Regions from separate parts of the Pseudomonas multiresinivorans genome, predicted to be linked through region 1. Evidence: predicted binding sites of a transcription regulator. Region 1 holds the regulator's gene; the other holds the start of a gene.
What was found. Region 1 encodes LexA, which represses DNA repair genes until DNA is damaged. Its sites were predicted from a motif close to CTGTNTNNNNANACAG; they were not measured.

Region 1 (6,108 bases):
AGCTTCTGGCGCAGCGGCTCGTCGTAGGGATGGCTGAAGTCGATGTGGGTGACATGGTCGATGTCACCGGCAAAATAGGTGTGCTCACGGCCCCAGGTGTAATCGACGATCTGGTGCGGCACACACAGGTGACCACTCCCCATCGCAGCATGGATGCCGCCCACGGCGTTTACCGCGAGGATGGCCTCGGCGCCGGCCTGCTGCAGGGCCCAAAGGTTGGCGCGGTAGTTCACCTGGTGCGGCGGGAAACGATGCGGGTGTCCGTGGCGAGCCAGGAACAATACTTCGCGACCGGCGAACTCACCACGCTGGATGGCCGCCGAGGGCGCGCCGTAGGGCGTATCCAGCTCGATGGCGTCCTTCAGGGTCAACCCTTCCAGCTGGGTCAGGCCAGTGCCGCCGATGATGGCGTAAACAGTCATGGCAAATCCTTAATCGATCAGTTGTGCGGCGCGCAGCTCGCCGACGGCTTGTTGCCAACGCGGCAGCTGCTTGTATTCGATGCCCGGCCAGGCTTTGGCACGCATACGCCCAAGGCGCTGCGGTGCAGTGACCTTCATGCGCTGCAGGGCACTGAGGGCCAGCTCCGCGGAGGCGCGGTCATTGCACACCAGCCCCATGTCGCAGCCGGCAGTCAGCGCGGCCTCGATGCGGTTGGCGGCATCGCCGACCACATGGGCGCCGGCCATGGACAGGTCGTCACTGAAGATCACCCCGTCGAAGCCCAGCTCGCCGCGCAGGATGTCCTGCAGCCAGCGGCGGGAGAAGCCGGCCGGATTCGGATCGACCTGCGGGTAGATCACGTGGGCCGGCATCAGCGCATCCAGCTCGCCGGAAAGACGCTGGAACGGCACCAGGTCCACGGCGCGGATCTGCTCCAGCGTGCGCTCGTCCTCGGGAATCCCCACATGGGAATCGACTTCCGCCCAACCGTGGCCGGGGAAGTGCTTACCGGTAGAGGCCATGCCGGCGGCGCGCATACCACGGATGAACGCACCAGCCAGCGCAACGGCACGCTCCGGATTGCCTTCGAAGGCGCGGCTGCCGACGACGGCGCTGCGCTGATGGTCCAGATCCAGTACCGGAGCGAAGCTCAGGTCGAGCCCCACCGCCAGCACCTCGGTCGCCATCAGCCAGCCGCACTGCTCGGCCAGCCGTTCGGCATTGGCGTTATCGGCGATGGCACGCATTGCCGGCAGGCGCAGGAAGCCCTGGCGCAGGCGCTGCACGCGGCCACCTTCCTGGTCCACGGCGAGCAGCAAATCGGGGCGCACCGCGCGGATGGCGGCCATCAACTCGCGCACCTGGCGCGGCGACTCGATGTTGCGGGCGAAGATGATCAGGCCGCCGACTTCCGGCTGGCGCAGGATCTGGCGGTCCTCGGCGGTGAGCCAGGTGCCGCCGATGTCGAGCATCAGTGAGCCTTGCATGTACATTCCTTTCAATTCAATTGCGCCACACGCCACTCGGGGCAGGCGGCTTCTTCGATTCGGGCCGAGCAATGGAGGGGAACCCTGGGGAAGAGTTCCAGCAGGTCGTCGTTACGCAGGCGGACACAGCCATGGGACAGCGGCGTGCCCATGGGCTCGCAGTCCGGCGTACCGTGCAGGTAGATGTAGCGGCGGAAGGTATCGACCTTGCCCAACCGGTTGCGCCCCGGCTCGCAGCCGCTGAGCCAGAGGATGCGCGAGAGTATCCAGTCGCGGCCGGGAAACGCCTCGTGAAGCTCGGCCGTCCAGGTCTCGCCAGTCCAGCGGCGCCCTTTCAGCACAGCACCTTTGGGCAGCCCGTCGCCAATGCGAGCGCGAATCTGGTGCAAGCCGCGCGGCGTACAGCCGGAACCGTTGCGCTCCCCCGCGCCATGGGCCGCGGTGGAGACTGGCATGCGCAAGACCAGGCGCCCCGCGGCAAAGCCGTAGAGCATCTGGTCAGCAAGGGAGATATGGAGAAGATCGAGATCAGCCATGGCCGGCTACTGTAGCCGATCAGGCCGATACAGCCCAGCGCAAGGCCGGGCCCTGGATCAAACCTTGGCGGGTGCCGGTGCGGTGCTGGATTTGGTGCGCGGCTTGAGCTGGGCGCCAGCCAGCGAAGGATCGCTGACACCGCTGTCGGCGCGCATCCCGGCGGCCAGGAACGGCACCATCAGGCGCATCACCTGCTCGATCGAAGTGTTCACGCCGAAATCGTTCTCGGCCATGGCGCGCAACGCCTTGATGCCGGACATGCTGAACACCGCCGTACCCAGCATGAAGTGCACGCGCCAGAAGAGCTCCAGCGGCGGCAGACGCGGCGCGGACTCGTTCACCAGCAGCATATAGCGACGGAAAACCTTGCCGTAGACCTCTTCGAGGTACTTGCGCAGGTGCCCCTGGCTCTGGCTGAACGCCAGGCCCAGCAGGCGCATGAATATGGACAGGTCATTGCCGCTGCGCGGCTTGACGGCCATGGCCTGGATCACGAGCAGTTCGAGCAGCTCTTCCAGCGTGGCACGCGGCGCATCGGGCTTGGCCTGGCGGCGATCCAGTTCCTTCTCGAGGCTGGCGCAGAACGGGCCGAGGAAGCGCGAGAAGACCGCCTGGATCAGCGCCTTCTTCGAGCCGAAGTGATAGTTCACCGCCGCGAGGTTCACCCCCGCCTTGCTGGTGATCAGACGCAAGGAGGTTTCGGCGAAGCCTTTCTCCGCGAACAGCTGTTCCGCAGCATCCAGGATGCGTTCGACGGTTTCCGACTGGGCCATGGCTACTCCGCCTGACAAACACTTGTTTGAAACATACGTTTCAGCGTCTTCTATTGTCAAGCAAAGTGCGATGGATTGTTACCAATATCATGGCAATGCGACGAGAGACCTTATGTACAGCAAGACGCTTGCCAGCGTCCAAAGGTTACATGCACGAACGTTCCACCGACAGCCGCGCCCAATAAAAGCATTGCCAGCCGGCCATCACTGTATATAATTCCAGCAACTGTATAAAAAGCCAGAGTATGGACATGCTGAAGCTCACGCCGCGCCAAGCCGAGATCCTCGCCTTCATCAAACGCTGCCTGGAAGCCAACGGCTACCCGCCCACCCGCGCAGAGATCGCCCAGGAACTCGGCTTCAAATCGCCCAACGCCGCCGAGGAGCACCTGAAAGCCCTCGCCCGCAAAGGCGCCATCGAGATGACCCCGGGCGCCTCCCGCGGCATCCGCATCCCCGGCTTTGAGCCCAAGGCCGCCGCCAATGACGACGAATTGCCGATCATCGGCCGCGTCGCTGCCGGCGCGCCGATCCTCGCCGAGCAGAACGTCGACGACACCTGCCGGATCAACCCCACCTTCTTCAATCCTCCAGCGGACTACCTGCTGCGTGTACGCGGCCAGAGCATGAAGGACGTCGGCATCATGGATGGCGACCTGCTCGCCGTGCATGTCACCCGCGAGGCGCGCAACGGCCAGATCGTGGTCGCCCGCCTGGGTGAAGAGGTCACGGTGAAGCGCTTCAAGCGCGAGGGAAGCAAGGTCTGGCTGCTCGCCGAGAACCCGGAGTTCGCCCCCATCGAGGTGGACCTCAAGGAACAGGAACTGGTCATCGAAGGCTTGAGCGTCGGCGTGATCCGTCGCTGAACAGGAGACAACCATGCAGTACCCGCAGCCACAAAACCTGCCGCAACTCCCGCTGTTCCAGGAAGCACTCTGGGCGAGCGGTACTGCTCCCCTGCTCCCTGAACTACTGGAAGACGAGCCGGTTGCCGACGATAGCGCCTTCAGCGAGATTGCCCTGCGCGGGCTGCCCGGCCAGTGCCTGACGCTGCTGGCGCCGATGCTTCGTGGACTCAGCGAGGAAAGCGATTCCCGCTGGCTGACACTGATCGCCGCGCCGTCCAGCCTGACACCGGACTGGCTGCGCAAGGCCGGCCTGAACCGCGAACGCATCCTCCTGCTGCCTGCCCGCGATCAGGCCGCAGCACAGGCACTGGCCTGCGAAGCGCTGCGCCTGGGCAACAGCCATACGGTGGTGAGCTGGCTGAATCTCAGCGAAAACGCGCGCAGGCAGCTTTCCCGCGCCGCCGTTGCCGGCCAGGCGCAGAGCCTGAATATTCGCCTGGGATGATCTGAACAAGAAGCCTCGCCGCGAGCGCGGTGAGGCGGCAGAACTCAGTGCAGGACGCGCGGACCTTCGTCTTCCATGCCCATGTCGCCACCTTCGGCAAGACGACCAGCCATCTGCACACCAACATTGAACATCGCCTTGGCGATCTCGATGTGCTGGCCCTGCAGGAAGCCCTTGGCATCGGCGGAGAACTCCAAGGTCACCAGCGCCTCCTCATCATCCGCACGACGTAGCACAATGCGCCCGTCAGGCAGCTCGACAATTTCCAGAAATGAGGTTGGCATAGCGAAGTTCTCCACAGCAGAACGCGTAGTGTAACAGCCACATCCGCTACGCCCTAGCCAAAGCGCGCATGGGCCGACCAGAAGGCCAGCACAGTGTGAAGCGGGAATCAGAGCTCGGTGAGCGAAGCGCGGAAACGCAGCACCAGGTCCTTCAGGGCTTTGCGCCAGGCTTCCAGCTCTTCATTACCCAGTTCGTCCGGCGTCTCGTCGTCGACATTCACCGCCTGGATCAGCGGCTGGGTCGGATCGACCTTGGCTTTCTTCGGCTCGCTCGGGGGCTGGAACAGCGCAGCATAGGCGGCCAGCAGGCGACCCAGCCAGGCTTCGGGCGATTGCGCCAGCTCGACCATTTCGGCCAGCTCCGGGCTTGGAGCGGCGGCCAGCACCTCGGCATTCAGCAGCATATCGACGCGCGGCGCACCGGCCTGGGGCAGGCGGTAGTAGCCGGCGATCTCATGGGCCACGCCCAGCACGGCACCATAGAGATGGAACAGCGCCGATTCGCGCTCGGCCTGAATGCGCGCCTGGGCATTCATCGCACGCGCCGTTTCGGCGCTGCGCCAGGCTTCCAGGGCAAGGCCGGCGAAGAACAGCTTCTGGTTGGTGCGGGTATAGAGTTCGTTCGCCATGACCGGGCCCTCTGCAGTCGACTTCGGCAGTATAAGCACGCCCCACCTCAGCGGGGCGCGCCTTCCATCAGCGCTTGTCCTCGACCTTCCACTTGCCGCCGTCGAAGAACGCGCGCCAGCCGGTGGGCTTGCCATCGACCTCGGACTGCACGTACTGCTCCTTGGTCTTGCGGCTGAAGCGGATCACCGCCGGGCGTCCATCCGGGTCTTTTGCCGGCGCGGCGAGCAGGAAGTGGTACTTCGGATCCAGCTCTTCCTTGTGTGGAATCAGCTCGGCCACCAGCGGAGCACGGGTCTCGCGGTTCTTCGGGAACTGGCTGGCGGCCAGGAACAGGCCGGAAGCGCCGTCACGCAGTACGTAGATGTCGTCCACCTTCTCGCACTTGAGTTCCGGCATGCGGATGGCGTCCATCTTCGGCGGTGCGGGCTCGCCGCTCTTCAGCAGCTTGCGGGTGTTCTTGCAGGTCGGATTGGTGCAACCGAAGAACTTGCCGAAGCGGCCGGTCTTGAGTTGCATCTCGCTGCCGCACTTGTCGCATTCGAGGCTCGGACCTTCGTAGCCCTTGATGCGGTACTGGCCCTCTTCGATCTCGTAGCCGGCGCAATCGGGGTTGTTACCACAGATGTGCAGCTTGCGCTTCTCGTCGACCAGGTAGGCATCCATCGCGGTGCTGCAGATAGGGCAACGGTGTTTGCCACGCAGCACGCGGGACTCGGATTCGCCCTCGTCATCCGCGGCGATCTCGTCGCCCGGAATCAGGTTGACGGTCGCCTTGCAGCGCTCTTTCGGCGGCAGGCTGTAACCCGAGCAGCCGAGGAACACGCCGGTGGAGGCGGTACGGATCATCATCGGCCGGCCGCACTCGCGGCAGGGGATGTCGGTCAGCGTCGGCTGGTTGGCGCGCATGCCGTCGTTGGAGGCTTCGGCCAGGTCGAGCTTCTTGCGGAAGTCGCCGTAGAACTCGTCCAGCACATTTTTCCAGTCACGCTCGCCCTGGGCCACGTCATCGAGGTTCTCTTCCATGCCGGCGGTGAAGCCGTAGTCCATCAGGTTGGAGAAGCTCTCGTTGAGGCGGTCGGTGACGATGTCGCCCATCTTTTC
Region 2 (6,108 bases), 2.9 Mb from region 1:
GTGGAAAGTATCCACGATCAACGGGTTGCCCATGATAAACCGCACTTGGCGTCGGGTCATTCCGGGCTTCAACTGGTCTATCATATCCTGCGTTACAACGTTGCCCTGCTGGATATCGATCTTGTAGACCCCCGGGAACGAGCAACCGGCGAGTGCGGCGAGTCCCAGCCCGAAAGCGAGACTGGTCAGCATGAGCTTGGCGTTTTGCATCAAGGGGTGACTTCCACTATCTTGGCTGAGCGACGAAATCCCGATCATACCTGTATTGAGGGGTGCTGCGAAGCATTCCGCGGCGAGAAAGCACACATGGTTGAAAATAGCGAACTGCGCAAAGCCGGACTCAAGGTCACGCTGCCGCGCGTCAAGATCCTCCAGATGCTCGACTCCGCCGAGCAGCGCCACATGAGCGCAGAGGATGTTTACAAAGCGCTGATGGAGGCGGGTGAAGACGTCGGTCTGGCCACCGTCTACCGCGTCCTGACCCAGTTCGAAGCCGCCGGCCTGGTGGTGCGCCACAACTTCGACGGCGGCCATGCCGTCTTCGAGCTGGCCGATAGCGGTCACCATGACCACATGGTCTGCGTCGATACCGGCGAAGTCATCGAGTTCATGGACTCGGAAATCGAGAAACGCCAGAAGGAGATCGTCAAGGAGCGCGGCTTCGAGCTCGTCGATCACAACCTGGTGCTCTACGTGCGCAAGAAGAAGTAAGCGTACGCAGATGCAGGAACGGCGACCCTCGGGTCGCCGTTTTCGTTTATGCGGTTCTTTTGTAGGAGCGAGCTTGCTCGCGAACAAGTTTCCCGGTTGCCTCAGTGCCAAGCGGTTCGCGAGCAAGCTCGCTCCTACAAAGAGGACCAAGGTGCTTGGGAATGATCAGCCTTGTACGGCGGAGTCCACCATCTTGCGTGCGTGGGCCAGGGATTCCTTGGTCAGGTCGACGCCGCCGAGCATGCGGGCGACTTCCTCGATGCGTTCGGCCTTCTTCAGGTTGGCCACGGCGGTACGGGTTTCGCTGGTGTCGCGGTCCTTGTGCACGAACAGGTGCTGGTGGCCCTGGGCCGCTACCTGCGGCAGGTGGGTGACGGTCAGCACCTGGCCGCGATCACCGAGGCGGCGCAACAGCTGGCCGACCACTTCGGCGGTAGGGCCGCCGATGCCGACGTCCACTTCGTCGAAGACCAGCGTGGGGATGCGCGAGGTCTGGGCGGTGATCACCTGGATCGCCAGGCTGATGCGCGACAATTCGCCGCCCGAAGCGACCTTGGCCAGGCCTTTCATCGGCTGGCCGGGGTTGGCGCTGACCAGGAACTCCAGTTGCTCCAGGCCATTCATCTGCGGCTCGTCGGAGGCGGCGTCGCGCAACTCGATGGCGAAACGGCCGCCGGGCATGCCCAGGCGCTGTATTTCAACTTCCACGGCCTTGGCCAGTTTCGGGGCTGCGCCGCGGCGAATCTGGCTGAGCTCGTCGGCCTTCTCCTGATAGTGGCGGGCGTAGGCGGCGAGTTCGTCGCCCAGGCGTTCCACGGCCTCGTCGTCGGCGTTCAGTGCCTCCAGTTCGTCCAGCAGGCGCTGCTGCAGGTCCTGTAGTTCGTGGGGCTGCACACGGTGCTTGCGCGCGAGGCTATAGATGGCGTCCATGCGCTCTTCCAGTTGCTGCAGGCGCAGAGGGTCGGCGTCGAAGTGGTCGACGAAGCGATTCAGTTCGCCGATGGCTTCCTCTACCTGGATTTGAGCACTGGACAGCAGGTTCACCGCCTCGCTCAGCGCGGCCGGCTGGCTCTGGAAGGCGGTGAGGCGGTTGAGACTGGAGGTCAGCGCGGAGAGGACATTGCCAGCGTCGTTTTCGCTGCACAGTTCAACCACCTGGCGGCAGGCGGCGATCAGGCTGCCGGCGTTGCTCTGGGTCTTGTGTTCGGCTTCCAGCGTCTCCAGTTCGTTGTCACCCAGGCCGAGATTCTCCAGCTCTTCCAGCTGATAGCTGAGCAACTGGTGACGAGCACGCTGTTCGTCGCCATTGCGCGAGAGGCGGTCCAGCTCCTGGCGAGTCTGCTTCCAGCGCTGCGCGGCGAGGTGGACCTGGCGGGCGAGGTCCTGGCTGCCGGCGTATTCATCGAGCAGGCGGCGGTGAGTATCGGCCTTGAGTAACGACTGGTGCTCATGCTGGCTGTGGATGTCGATAAGCAGCTCACCCAGGTGCTTGAGGTCGCCCAGCGGGCAGGGGCTGCCATTGATATAGGCGCGCGAGCGGCCTTCGGCGGTGATGACTCGGCGCAGGATGCAAGGTCCGTCGTGCTCCAGGTCGCGCTCGGCCAGCCAGTCGCGGGCTTCGGCAATCGCGCTGACATCGAAACTGGCGAGAATGTCTGCCTTGTCGGAGCCGGGGCGCACCACGCCGCTGTCGGCGCGGTCGCCGAGGGCGAGGCCGAGGGCGTCGAGCATGATCGACTTGCCGGCGCCCGTCTCGCCGGTGATCACGGTCATGCCGGCGGCGAGCTCGAGATCGAGGTGCTCGACGATGGCGTAATTGTGAACGGACAGATGAACCAGCATGGGCGGCGGCTCCGCAGATAGGTCTGTTTATTTATACAGTATTTTTTGCGGCTGGCAATTCTCCCTCGTCGCCTGCTGGCTGGTCCTTGAGGTCAAAGCCCTTGAAGTAAAAAAAACGCACCCCATATACACGGCAGAGCCGCGGACCATTGGGTTCGCCTTGTTTTCAAAGGCTTATTTTCTTTTTAGGAGAGTGGCATGTCTGACGAACAACAGACTCAGGATTCCCAGTTCAACGAGCAGCCCGAAGCCGGCGCTACCGGGGACCTGAACGCCCGCGTGCTGGAACTGGAAGAACAGGTAGCCGCGGCGAAGGATCAGAGCCTGCGCGCCGTTGCTGAACTGCAGAACGTCCGCCGCCGTGCCGAACAGGACGTGGAAAAGGCGCACAAGTTCGCCCTGGAGAAATTCGCCGGCGACCTGCTGCCGATCGTCGATACCCTCGAGCGCGCGCTGGAGATGTCGAACCCGGAAGACGAGGCGATCAAACCGATGCGCGAAGGCATCGAGCTGACGCTGAAGATGTTCCACGACACGCTGGTGCGCTACCACCTCGAGCCGGTCGACCCGCACGGCGAGCCGTTCAACCCTGAGCACCACCAGGCCATGGCCATGGAAGAGAGCATCCGCCTCGAGCCGGGCAGCGTGGTCAAGGTGTTCCAGAAGGGTTATCTGCTCAACGGTCGCTTGCTGCGTCCGGCCATGGTCGTGGTCAGCAAGGCACCGGAACAAACTCCGCCTTCGATCGACGAGAAGGCTTGAAATCCACCACCCGGTCCCCATCTGGGTAATCAACCGAGCCAAAGACCCGCAACAGGGTCAGCGCGGAATCTAATTTCTGGAGAGTGAAATATGGGCAAAATCATTGGTATCGACCTGGGGACCACCAACTCCTGTGTGTCCATCCTGGAGAACGGTAACGTCAAGGTCATCGAGAACGCCGAAGGCGCTCGTACCACCCCGTCGATCATCGGCTACGCCAACGACGGCGAAATCCTGGTAGGTCAGCCGGCCAAGCGCCAGGCTGTGACCAACCCGACCAACACCCTGTACGCCGTCAAGCGCCTGATCGGCCGTCGTTTCGAAGAAGACGTCGTACAGAAAGACATCAAGATGGTCCCGTACAAGATCGTCAAGGCTGACAACGGCGACGCGTGGGTCGAGGCCAAGGGCCAGAAGATGGCTCCGCCGCAGGTCTCCGCTGAAGTCCTGAAGAAGATGAAGAAGACCGCCGAGGATTACCTGGGCGAGCCGGTCACCGAAGCGGTCATCACCGTTCCGGCCTACTTCAACGACAGCCAGCGTCAGGCCACCAAGGACGCCGGCCGCATCGCCGGCCTGGACGTCAAGCGCATCATCAACGAGCCGACCGCGGCCGCGCTGGCCTACGGCCTGGACAAGGCCAAGGGTGACCACACCATCATCGTCTACGACCTGGGCGGCGGTACCTTCGACGTTTCCGTGATCGAGATCGCGGAAGTCGACGGCGAGCACCAGTTCGAAGTACTGGCCACCAACGGTGACACCTTCCTCGGTGGTGAAGACTTCGACCTGCGCCTGATCGACTACCTCGTCGAGGAATTCAAGAAAGAATCCGGCATGGACCTCAAGGGCGACCCGCTGGCCATGCAGCGCCTGAAGGAAGCTGCCGAGAAGGCCAAGATCGAGCTGTCCTCGACCCAGCAGACCGACGTCAACCTGCCGTACGTCACCGCTGACGCCTCCGGCCCGAAACACCTGAACGTCAAGGTTTCCCGCGCCAAGCTGGAATCCCTGGTGGAAGACCTGGTCACCCGCACCATCGAGCCGTGCCGCGTTGCGCTGAAAGACGCAGGCCTGGACGTGTCGAAGATCGACGAAGTGATCCTGGTCGGCGGCCAGACCCGCATGCCGCTGGTGCAGAAGACCGTTGCCGAGTTCTTCGGCAAGGAAGCGCGCAAGGACGTCAACCCGGACGAAGCCGTTGCCATGGGTGCTGCGATTCAGGGCGCCGTGCTGGCCGGCGACGTGAAGGACGTGCTGCTGCTCGACGTCACCCCGCTGACCCTGGGTATCGAAACCCTCGGTGGCGTGATGACCGCGCTGATCGACAAGAACACCACCATCCCGACCAAGAAGTCGCAGGTGTTCTCCACTGCCGATGACAACCAGGGCGCCGTGACCATCCATGTTCTGCAGGGCGAGCGCAAGCAGGCCGGGCAGAACAAGTCGCTGGGCAAGTTCGACCTGGCCGACATCCCGCCGGCTCCGCGCGGCGTGCCGCAGATCGAAGTGACCTTCGATATCGACGCCAACGGCATCCTGCATGTCGGCGCGAAGGACAAGGCCACCGGCAAGCAGCAGTCCATCGTGATCAAGGCTTCCTCCGGTCTGTCCGAGGACGAGATCCAGCAGATGGTCCGCGACGCCGAGGCGAATGCCGAGGAAGACCGCAAGTTCGAGGAACTGGCCGCTGCCCGCAACCAGGGTGACGCGCTGGTCCATGCGACTCGCAAGATGGTCACCGAGGCCGGCGACAAGGCCACTGCCGAGGAGAAGGCTGCCATCGAGAAGGCTCTCGGCGAGCTGGAAGTTGCCGTGAAGGGCGACGACAAGGCCGAGATCGAAGCGAAGATGAATGCGCTGTCCCAGGCATCCACCCCGCTGGCGCAGAAGATGTACGCCGAACAGCCGCAGCCGGGCGCTGCCGCTCAGGGCGAGGCCGCTGACGACAAGGCTGGCGACGATGTCGTCGACGCCGAGTTCGAAGAGGTCAAGGAGAACAAGTAAGCCGCGTGCTTGCTTCCGCTCCGGCGCACCGACCAGCGTGTCGGTGCGCATGAAACGTCACGCGGGGGCTTGCTCCCGCGTTGGCGTGTCTGGGGGAACGGTTTTCAGAGTGCAGGAAAGTTATGGCCAAACGTGATTTTTACGAGGTACTGGGTGTCGAGCGCGGCGCCAGCGAAGCGGACCTGAAAAAGGCCTATCGCCGGCTCGCCATGAAGTTCCACCCGGACCGCAATCCCGGCGACAAGGAGGCCGAGGATAAATTCAAGGAGGCCAACGAGGCGTACGAGGTCCTGTCCGACGCCAGCAAGCGCGCGGCTTACGATCAGTACGGCCATGCCGGTGTCGACCCGCAGATGGGTGGCGGCGGTGCGGGCTTTGGTGGGGCGAGCTTCTCGGACATCTTCGGTGATGTCTTCAGCGACTTCTTCGGTGGCGCTGGCGGCCGCGGTGGTTCCCGTGGCGGCCCGGCCCGTGGCGCCGACTTGCGCTATACCCTCGATCTGGACCTGGAAGACGCGGTTCGCGGCACTACCGTGACCATCCGCGTTCCGACCCTGGTCGGCTGCAAGACTTGTAGCGGCAGCGGCGCCAAGCCCGGCACCACGCCGGTCACCTGTACCACTTGCGGTGGTATCGGCCAGGTGCGCATGCAGCAGGGCTTCTTCTCGGTGCAGCAGACCTGCCCGCGCTGCCATGGCAGCGGCAAGATGATCACCGACCCTTGTGGCTCCTGCCACGGCCAGGGTCGTGTGGAAGAGCACAAGACCCTGTCGGTGAAAGTCCCGG

Region 2: a site for LexA is predicted at 2,577-2,592, ahead of recN (DNA repair protein RecN). Genes of this name have one in related genera too.

Annotation. Positions count from the first base shown of each region.
Region 1 covers NZ_CP048833.1:4,475,406-4,481,513, forward strand. Annotated here, with positions in the region: gene G4G71_RS20285 (S-methyl-5'-thioinosine phosphorylase) at 1-422, opposite strand, end outside; gene nagZ (beta-N-acetylhexosaminidase) at 432-1,430, opposite strand; gene G4G71_RS20295 (L,D-transpeptidase) at 1,442-1,966, opposite strand; gene G4G71_RS20300 (TetR/AcrR family transcriptional regulator) at 2,024-2,740, opposite strand; gene lexA (transcriptional repressor LexA) at 2,992-3,606, shown strand; gene sulA (SOS-induced cell division inhibitor SulA) at 3,620-4,093, shown strand; gene G4G71_RS20315 (hypothetical protein) at 4,138-4,377, opposite strand; gene G4G71_RS20320 (DUF6586 family protein) at 4,485-5,006, opposite strand; gene topA (type I DNA topoisomerase) at 5,074-6,108, opposite strand, start outside.
Region 2 covers NZ_CP048833.1:1,589,226-1,595,333, forward strand. Annotated here, with positions in the region: gene G4G71_RS07250 (outer membrane protein assembly factor BamE) at 1-210, opposite strand, end outside; gene fur (ferric iron uptake transcriptional regulator) at 307-711, shown strand; gene recN (DNA repair protein RecN) at 877-2,553, opposite strand; gene grpE (nucleotide exchange factor GrpE) at 2,752-3,315, shown strand; gene dnaK (molecular chaperone DnaK) at 3,406-5,322, shown strand; gene dnaJ (molecular chaperone DnaJ) at 5,445-6,108, shown strand, end outside.